2 regions of the Paenibacillus sp. FSL R7-0333 genome follow, and region 2 is predicted to be linked to the other one. Evidence: predicted binding sites of a transcription regulator. Region 2 holds the regulator's gene; the other holds the start of a gene.
The links. Region 2 encodes LexA, which represses DNA repair genes until DNA is damaged. Its sites were predicted from a motif close to CGAACATATGTTCG; they were not measured.

Region 1 (3,414 bases), 3.7 Mb from region 2:
GTCATCATAGGAAGCCATGGAATGGAGCGGGAAGCTTACAGTAAGGCGCTGAGACTCACCAGGCTCCAGCAGTTTAGTCTTAGCGAAGGCTGCCAGCGCTTTGGCCGGTTGACCCAGCTGTCCTTGCGGCGCTTCGTAATACACCTGCACTACTTCTTTACCGGCATATACGGCTCCCGTATTCGTTACGGTGACGCCGATTTCAATCTGCGGCTCGCCCGCCTGGTTCACCAGCTTCGCTTCCTCTGGCTCCAGCTTGAAGGTCGTGTAAGAGATCCCGTAGCCGAATTCATACTGAACCTTATCGGGACAGAAGGTCTCGAAATAACGATAGCCCACATAGATATCTTCCTCGTACAGGTTCTTGAACTCATTGCCGTAGTTGCGGGTCGACGGGTAATCCTCAATGGAATACGCGATGGTGTCCGTCAGCTTGCCGCTTGGCGTAACCTCGCCGGCCAGAACATCGGCGATCGCGTGGCCGCCCTCCATGCCGCCATGCCAGGAATAGATCACTGCAGAGATAGGGTTCACATAAGCGGCGTCATTTACCCAGCTCATATCGATAATGTTGGATACGTTGAGCACCACAATCGTCTGTTCAAAATGAGCCGTAACCGAGACAAGCATCGCCTTCTCATCTTCCGTCAGCCGGTAGCTGCCTGCGGTATCGGCATTATCCTGATCCTCGCCCGCCGTACGCCCAATAACCACAACCGCTTTGGCTGACTGGCTTCTTGCCTGTTTCACCAGCTCGTCCGTAAGCGGCATTTCCTTCTGGTTCCACGGCTCCGCAGCCCATACCTTGCCGCCGTCATCGAACGGATTAAGCCCGATCCAAGCCTCGTAGGCTGCAGCCAGCTCTTCATTCACGCTAATGTTCTTCTTGCTGCGCAGTCCATCCAGCAGATTCGTCGTATATGCAACGTGAACGCTACCGCCCGATCCTGTACCGCTGCGGTAATAGTTCACCTGTATTCTGCCAAAAACAGCAACGCTCTCACCGTTACCCAGCGGAAGCACCTGTCCCTCATTCTTAAGCAGTACCGCACCCTCTGCGGCTACCGTCCGGCTAAATTCTGCAAAACCCTCTAACGGCACTCCAATGTTCTGTGTACTCAATTGGTTTCCTCCTGTATGTTCATTTCCCATGCTGTGGGTTGATTCTATAGATAACGCCCTCCCTGCAGGGAATATACGTTGCCTTGAATCTGTATGGTCCATCATATAGCATATCCTTCTAAGAATATAAGCTCCAGCCAGATTATTCAAGCACCGCTTGCCGGATCGCCGGGATGCACATCTGTCTGCATAAATTTTTTTAGTTAAAAAGACAGTTCTAAAATAAAAAGACACCTGTGCGGGCGTCTTTCAAGCCTGTTCCTATGCAATCCGCTCCGCCTGAAGAGATACGGCCGGATCTTCTATTGATTTTATCTGCGGCGGCGGCCCTTCATCATGCGGTTGTACATAATAAGAGCAGCAACGATCATGCCCAGCATGGCTACACTGCCTGCCGATTCCTGCGACATGCCGAACATCAGGCACACACTTGTCACTAACTGTCTTGTCAGCAGTGCAACCGCAATCAGCATGATGGGCCGCCATATGTTATATCCTCTCACTTCAGCAACACTCCTAACCCGATTTTCAATAACCATATGATTCCTCATTCCATGAACCATCAGTTTCTATTATAGCACAAGAAGGAATGCGCATACATTTTACAGGCGGCCAAGAAGGGGGGTATACCTTTGACAAGAACGTATGTTCGATATATAATGCTCACATATGAGGGGGATTGAGACCGTGGATGTAATGGAGAAACTAGAGATTCTGACCGCTTCCGCCAAATACGATGTGGCGTGCACTTCAAGCGGTTCCGACCGCAAGGGTCAGGCCGGGGCGCTCGGCAACACCTCCGCGATGGGCATCTGCCACAGCTTCGCGGCGGACGGGCGCTGTATCTCGCTGCTGAAGGTGCTTATGACCAACGGTTGTGTATATGATTGTGCCTATTGCATCAACCGCAAATCTAACCCCATTCGCCGGGCAGCCTTCACCCCCGAAGAGATCGCAGATATCACCATGCAATTCTATCGCCGTAATTATATAGAAGGACTATTTCTTAGCTCAGGCATTATGCGCAATCCGGACTACACCACCGAGCAGCTGATCTCAGCGCTTGAGCTGCTGCGCAATGTCTATCATTTCAACGGTTATATTCATGTAAAAGCCATCCCCGGAGCAGACGAAGCCCTGCTGTCCAGACTTGGGCTGCTCGCCGACCGCATGAGCGTCAACATCGAGCTGCCCTCGCAGGAGAGCCTCGGACGTCTCGCACCTGATAAGAGCAAGGTATCCATCCTGAAGCCGATGGGGCTGATTACCAGCCGGATCAAGGAGAACCGCTCCGATATCGTCAAGTATAACCATGCTCCCCGCTTCGCTCCGGCTGGACAGAGTACCCAGATGATTGTGGGGGCAACGCCTGATACGGATTACCAAATCCTTAATTTGACGGAAGGCCTATACCGTAAATACTCGCTCAAGCGCGTCTTCTTCTCCGCCTACACCCCGGTGGTGGAGGATTCCCTCCTGCCCGCACTAGACACCAAACCGCCGCTGCTGCGGGAACACCGGCTCTATCAAGCCGATTGGCTCCTGCGCTTCTACGGCTTCAAGGCGAATGAATTATTGGATGAGGCCGTGCCGAACTTCAACCCGCTGCTGGACCCCAAATGCAGCTGGGCCGTTAACCACCGGGAGCAGTTCCCCGTTGAGATCAACCGCGCCCCTTACGAAATGCTGCTGCGTGTACCCGGCATCGGCGTAAGAAGTGCACAGCGGATCGTGAAGGCCAGACGGGCCGGATCGCTCGATTTCCATGCGCTGAAGAAGCTGGGAGTGGTCCTCAAGCGTGCCCAGTTCTTCATCACCTGCAAGGACAAGCCGCTTGCGGGACTGAAGGTAAGCGAGCATACGCTGCTTCGTTCACTCATGTCCGGGGAGCAGCTCGCTCTCCAGCAGCCGCAGGTGGAGCAGCTCACGCTGTTCGACGACTTCAACCTGTCGGCCCTTCCGGCAGCAGATGGTTGGGACCTGCTCAAGAAAGGAGCGAAGGCCTGATGTTCAAGCCGTCCGCACTGGCGTACACCTATGACGGAAGCTTCGAGGGTCTGCTGTGCTGTGTATTTGAGAGCTATGCCTGGAAGGAGAAACCGCTGGCGATTCATGCTGAAGGCGGGGAAATAGGCCTGCTGCTGGAAGCGAAATGGATTGAGACCGACAAAGACAAGGCCGCACGAGTACTGAAGTCCCTGCCGCTTCGGATCAGCCGCGAAGCCGAGGAGCTGGTGCGTCTGGGCTTCTGGAGCTGCGCCCCCGATAAGGAGATGCTGCTGCTGAACTTCC
Region 2 (3,414 bases):
TCACACAATCTTTGGAGCCATTCTTGGCATCTCTTATACTATCCAAGTGTAAAAGAGGTGTAAAGATGAGCCAAAGAGAACGTAACCGGATTCGCAGAGCCATTAATGTCCTGCTGACACAGCGGGCAATCCTGCTGGAGAGACTGGAAGAAATCAATGAGAATCTGCGCAGGGTGCCTAGAGGTTCGCGGGCCAGAAGAGAACTGCTGGCAGCCAGAGAATCGATCCGCGAGGCCATCCGTTTGAATACGGTGGCTATCCGTCTGTTGAGAAGTGTGCTGTAGTCTGTATCCGCTCTAATTTATATGAGTCACAGGAACCCTTGGGACGCAATCTGGCGTCTCAAGGGTTTTTGCGACGTTCCTATTCCCGGATGGTGACACGGGTACCTATGGGAACGAGGGCGGCTAGAGCCAGAACATCTGCGTTATACATACGAATACAGCCGTGTGAGACCATGTGGCCGATGGAGGATGGGTCATTGGTTCCGTGGATGCCGTAATGCGGCTTGGACAGTCCCATCCAGAAGGCACCGAACGGACCGCCCGGATTGGGCTGTTTGTTAATGATGGTGTATTCGCCTACAGGCGAGACGGTTAACATTTTGCCGATGCCGACAGGGAAGCCTCTGGTGACAACGTCATTATCCAGCAGGTACAGCATGCGCTGTGACAGATCGACGATAATTCGGTAATTGGGCATACAGATCAGCACTCCTTTGTAACAGGATATGTGCGGAGCTATGCAGCGGTTCGCAGAAAAAATGGCCAAAAAGCCGAATGCGAACAAATGTTTGTATACAGCTTTTTGGCCACTACACGAAGTAAAATGAACATAAAACAGGCTGCTTCGCATGGTGCGGAGCAGCCTGTTGTTAAGCGGGGAGTAGATTAGTGGATATCGCGGAATAATCCGATGACCCGGCCCAAAATCGTAACGCGGTTAAGGCGGAGAGGCTCGTACGCCGGATTCTCCGGCTGCAGCCTGATATGATCCCGTTCCTTGTAGAAGGTCTTGACAGTTGCTTCATCTTCTTCGGTCATCGCTACAACAATATCGCCATTGTCGGCAGTCTGCTGCTGGCGTACGATGACATAATCCCCGTTCATAATTCCGGCATCCACCATACTGTCACCAAGGACAGATAGCATAAATACCTTGTTATCGCCTACGTAGTGAGCAGGTAATGGGAAGTAATCCTCAATATTCTCTGTAGCTGTAATAGGAACACCAGCTGTAACCTTACCCACTACCGGGATGCGGGTAACGGTCTGGACGAATTGATGCACATTCTCTGAATCTTCCTGGCCGAGTAATTCAATGGCACGCGGTTTCGTTGGGTCACGCCGGATCAGGCCCTTCTTCTCAAGCCGGTCCAAGTGACCATGCACGGTGGAGCTGGAGGCCAGTCCGACAGCCTCGCCAATCTCGCGGACGGACGGAGGATAACCCTTGCTGCGGACTTCATTACGTATAAATTCCAGGATCGCCAGCTGACGACTAGAAATCTTTGACATCGGTATCAACCCCATATACTATGTTTGGGAAAATTATAACATAGAACTTCCGTTCGTACAAACATAAGTTCTAAAATGAGGGAAATAAGAGAACGGAAATAAAGAGAACAAATGTTCCGAAAAAACTATTGATCGAAACACATGTTCGTGTTATATTATTTTCGAAAGCAAGAACATGTGTTTGGAGGATGATAATCATGTTAAAGTATAGTACATACAACAGCATCTACAATAATGAGGATATCGAGGTGTCCGCTCCCGGTAATCCAACTGCTCATAGTAATGTAACCAAGATCAAGGACGCGATTCTTCATAGTGTCGCTGCGCTCTCATCACTATTCCGTCAGGTCAGCCTGATGAAGATTCTCCTGGTGCTGATGCTTGTTATTTCGGGATTCACTGTGGTGGGGAATGTTTTTGCCGGTTCGGTCTCGTCGATGAAGCCGGATAAGCGGATTGTAGTCGAACGCGGGGATACCTTATGGAGTATTGCGTTAAGCAACAAGCCTGAGGACATGAAGACAGCCGTATATATAGAAGGAATAATGAAGAGTAATCATTTGGAGAACAGCGTCATTAAGGCCGGAGATATTCTGACTTTACCTGTATATTGAAGGAATGTGTCATGCTAATGATCGACTCGGAGAGCTTTCAGGGGGTAGACCTTGACAAGCTCTTTTTCTCATGGCAAAGTTAAAATGAATTTAGAGGGAGGGAAACGTATTGAATATTGACGAATTGGTCGCACGTATCAATGAATTGGCACGCAAAGCTAAGAACGGCGGCCTGAATGAAGAGGAACTGGCTGAACGTGCCAAGCTCCGCGAGATTTACCTGGGGAATATCCGCACTAACTTTCGGGCCCAGCTTGATACTATCGAAATTGTGGACAATCCGGAGCATGAAGAAGGCAATAACGGACTTAAGCATTAGCCTGTTGCCTTTTCATAGATAATACAGGATGACTAGGGGGAACTTACATGGCCCGTTCTTGGGAAAGAATGGTTCAACGCAACACCAAGCAAATTAACCAGCAAAGAAAGAAGCAGGGGAAGGACTCCATTTACACTTCCAGCACTAAGACTGCCGCGAAAAGCATCGATATTTTCAAAGGCCGCAATATTGTATTCCCCGTTGTACTGATGCTGCTTGGCATCATGTTCTGGGTGGTCGGCTCAATTGACGAAGCCAAAGGAAGCGGGATTCTGGCCAACTGGCTGGGTGTGGTGCTGTACTTCCTGCTTGCTGCGCTGCTGTTCTTCCGCCGTCCGTTCCTTAAGGTTGAGCGTGCGCGTATCTCTACTATTAAATATAACCGCGAACGCTTCCTGGCTGCGGCGGATATTGAGAAGATCACTTTATCGCGCAGTGTAGTTACTATTAAGTATAAGGGTAAGCGCAAGCAGTGGATTTTCTCCAAGCTGATTAACCGATATGACACTGCTGCGATGGGGGAACGCCTGGAGCAGTTCGCCAAGAACAACAACATTGAGGTTGTGCACGAATAGGAAGACAGACCAGCATATAGGGAGTGGAAGAACAAATGCCGATTACCGCCGTACTATTTGACCTTGACGATACTCTGCTGTGGGATGACCGCAGTGTGGAAGAAGCCTTCCGCTATGCTTGTGAGGCTGCTGGAGATTCCGTTGATCCCGGGGAGCTGGAAGCTGCTGTTCGCAGGGAAGCCCGTACACTGTACGAATCCTATGAGACGTATCCGTTCACGAAGCTGATCGGTATTAACCCGTATGAAGCGCTGTGGGCGAACTTCACTGCCGGTGAGCAGCCTGAGTTCCGTCAACTGGAACAGCTTGCCCCTGTCTACCGTAAGGAATCCTGGCGCCGCGGCCTGGCCTCACTCGGGGTAGAGGATGAAGCGCTGGCTGCACAGCTG

Region 1: MKY86_RS33090 (putative DNA modification/repair radical SAM protein) is a predicted target of LexA. The motif match lies at 1,761-1,774, and genes of this name have one in related genera.

Annotation. Positions count from the first base shown of each region.
Region 1 covers NZ_JBBOBZ010000001.1:7,655,642-7,659,055, reverse strand. The annotation lists gene MKY86_RS33100 (glycoside hydrolase family 3 C-terminal domain-containing protein) at 1-1,122, opposite strand, end outside; gene MKY86_RS33095 (hypothetical protein) at 1,434-1,625, opposite strand; gene MKY86_RS33090 (putative DNA modification/repair radical SAM protein) at 1,819-3,129, shown strand; gene MKY86_RS33085 (TIGR03915 family putative DNA repair protein) at 3,129-3,414, shown strand, end outside.
Region 2 covers NZ_JBBOBZ010000001.1:3,926,205-3,929,618, reverse strand. The annotation lists gene MKY86_RS16405 (hypothetical protein) at 66-284, shown strand; gene MKY86_RS16400 (L,D-transpeptidase) at 364-702, opposite strand; gene lexA (transcriptional repressor LexA) at 891-1,517, opposite strand; gene MKY86_RS16390 (LysM peptidoglycan-binding domain-containing protein) at 1,715-2,131, shown strand; gene MKY86_RS16385 (DUF896 domain-containing protein) at 2,241-2,450, shown strand; gene MKY86_RS16380 (hypothetical protein) at 2,498-3,025, shown strand; gene MKY86_RS16375 (HAD family hydrolase) at 3,061-3,414, shown strand, end outside.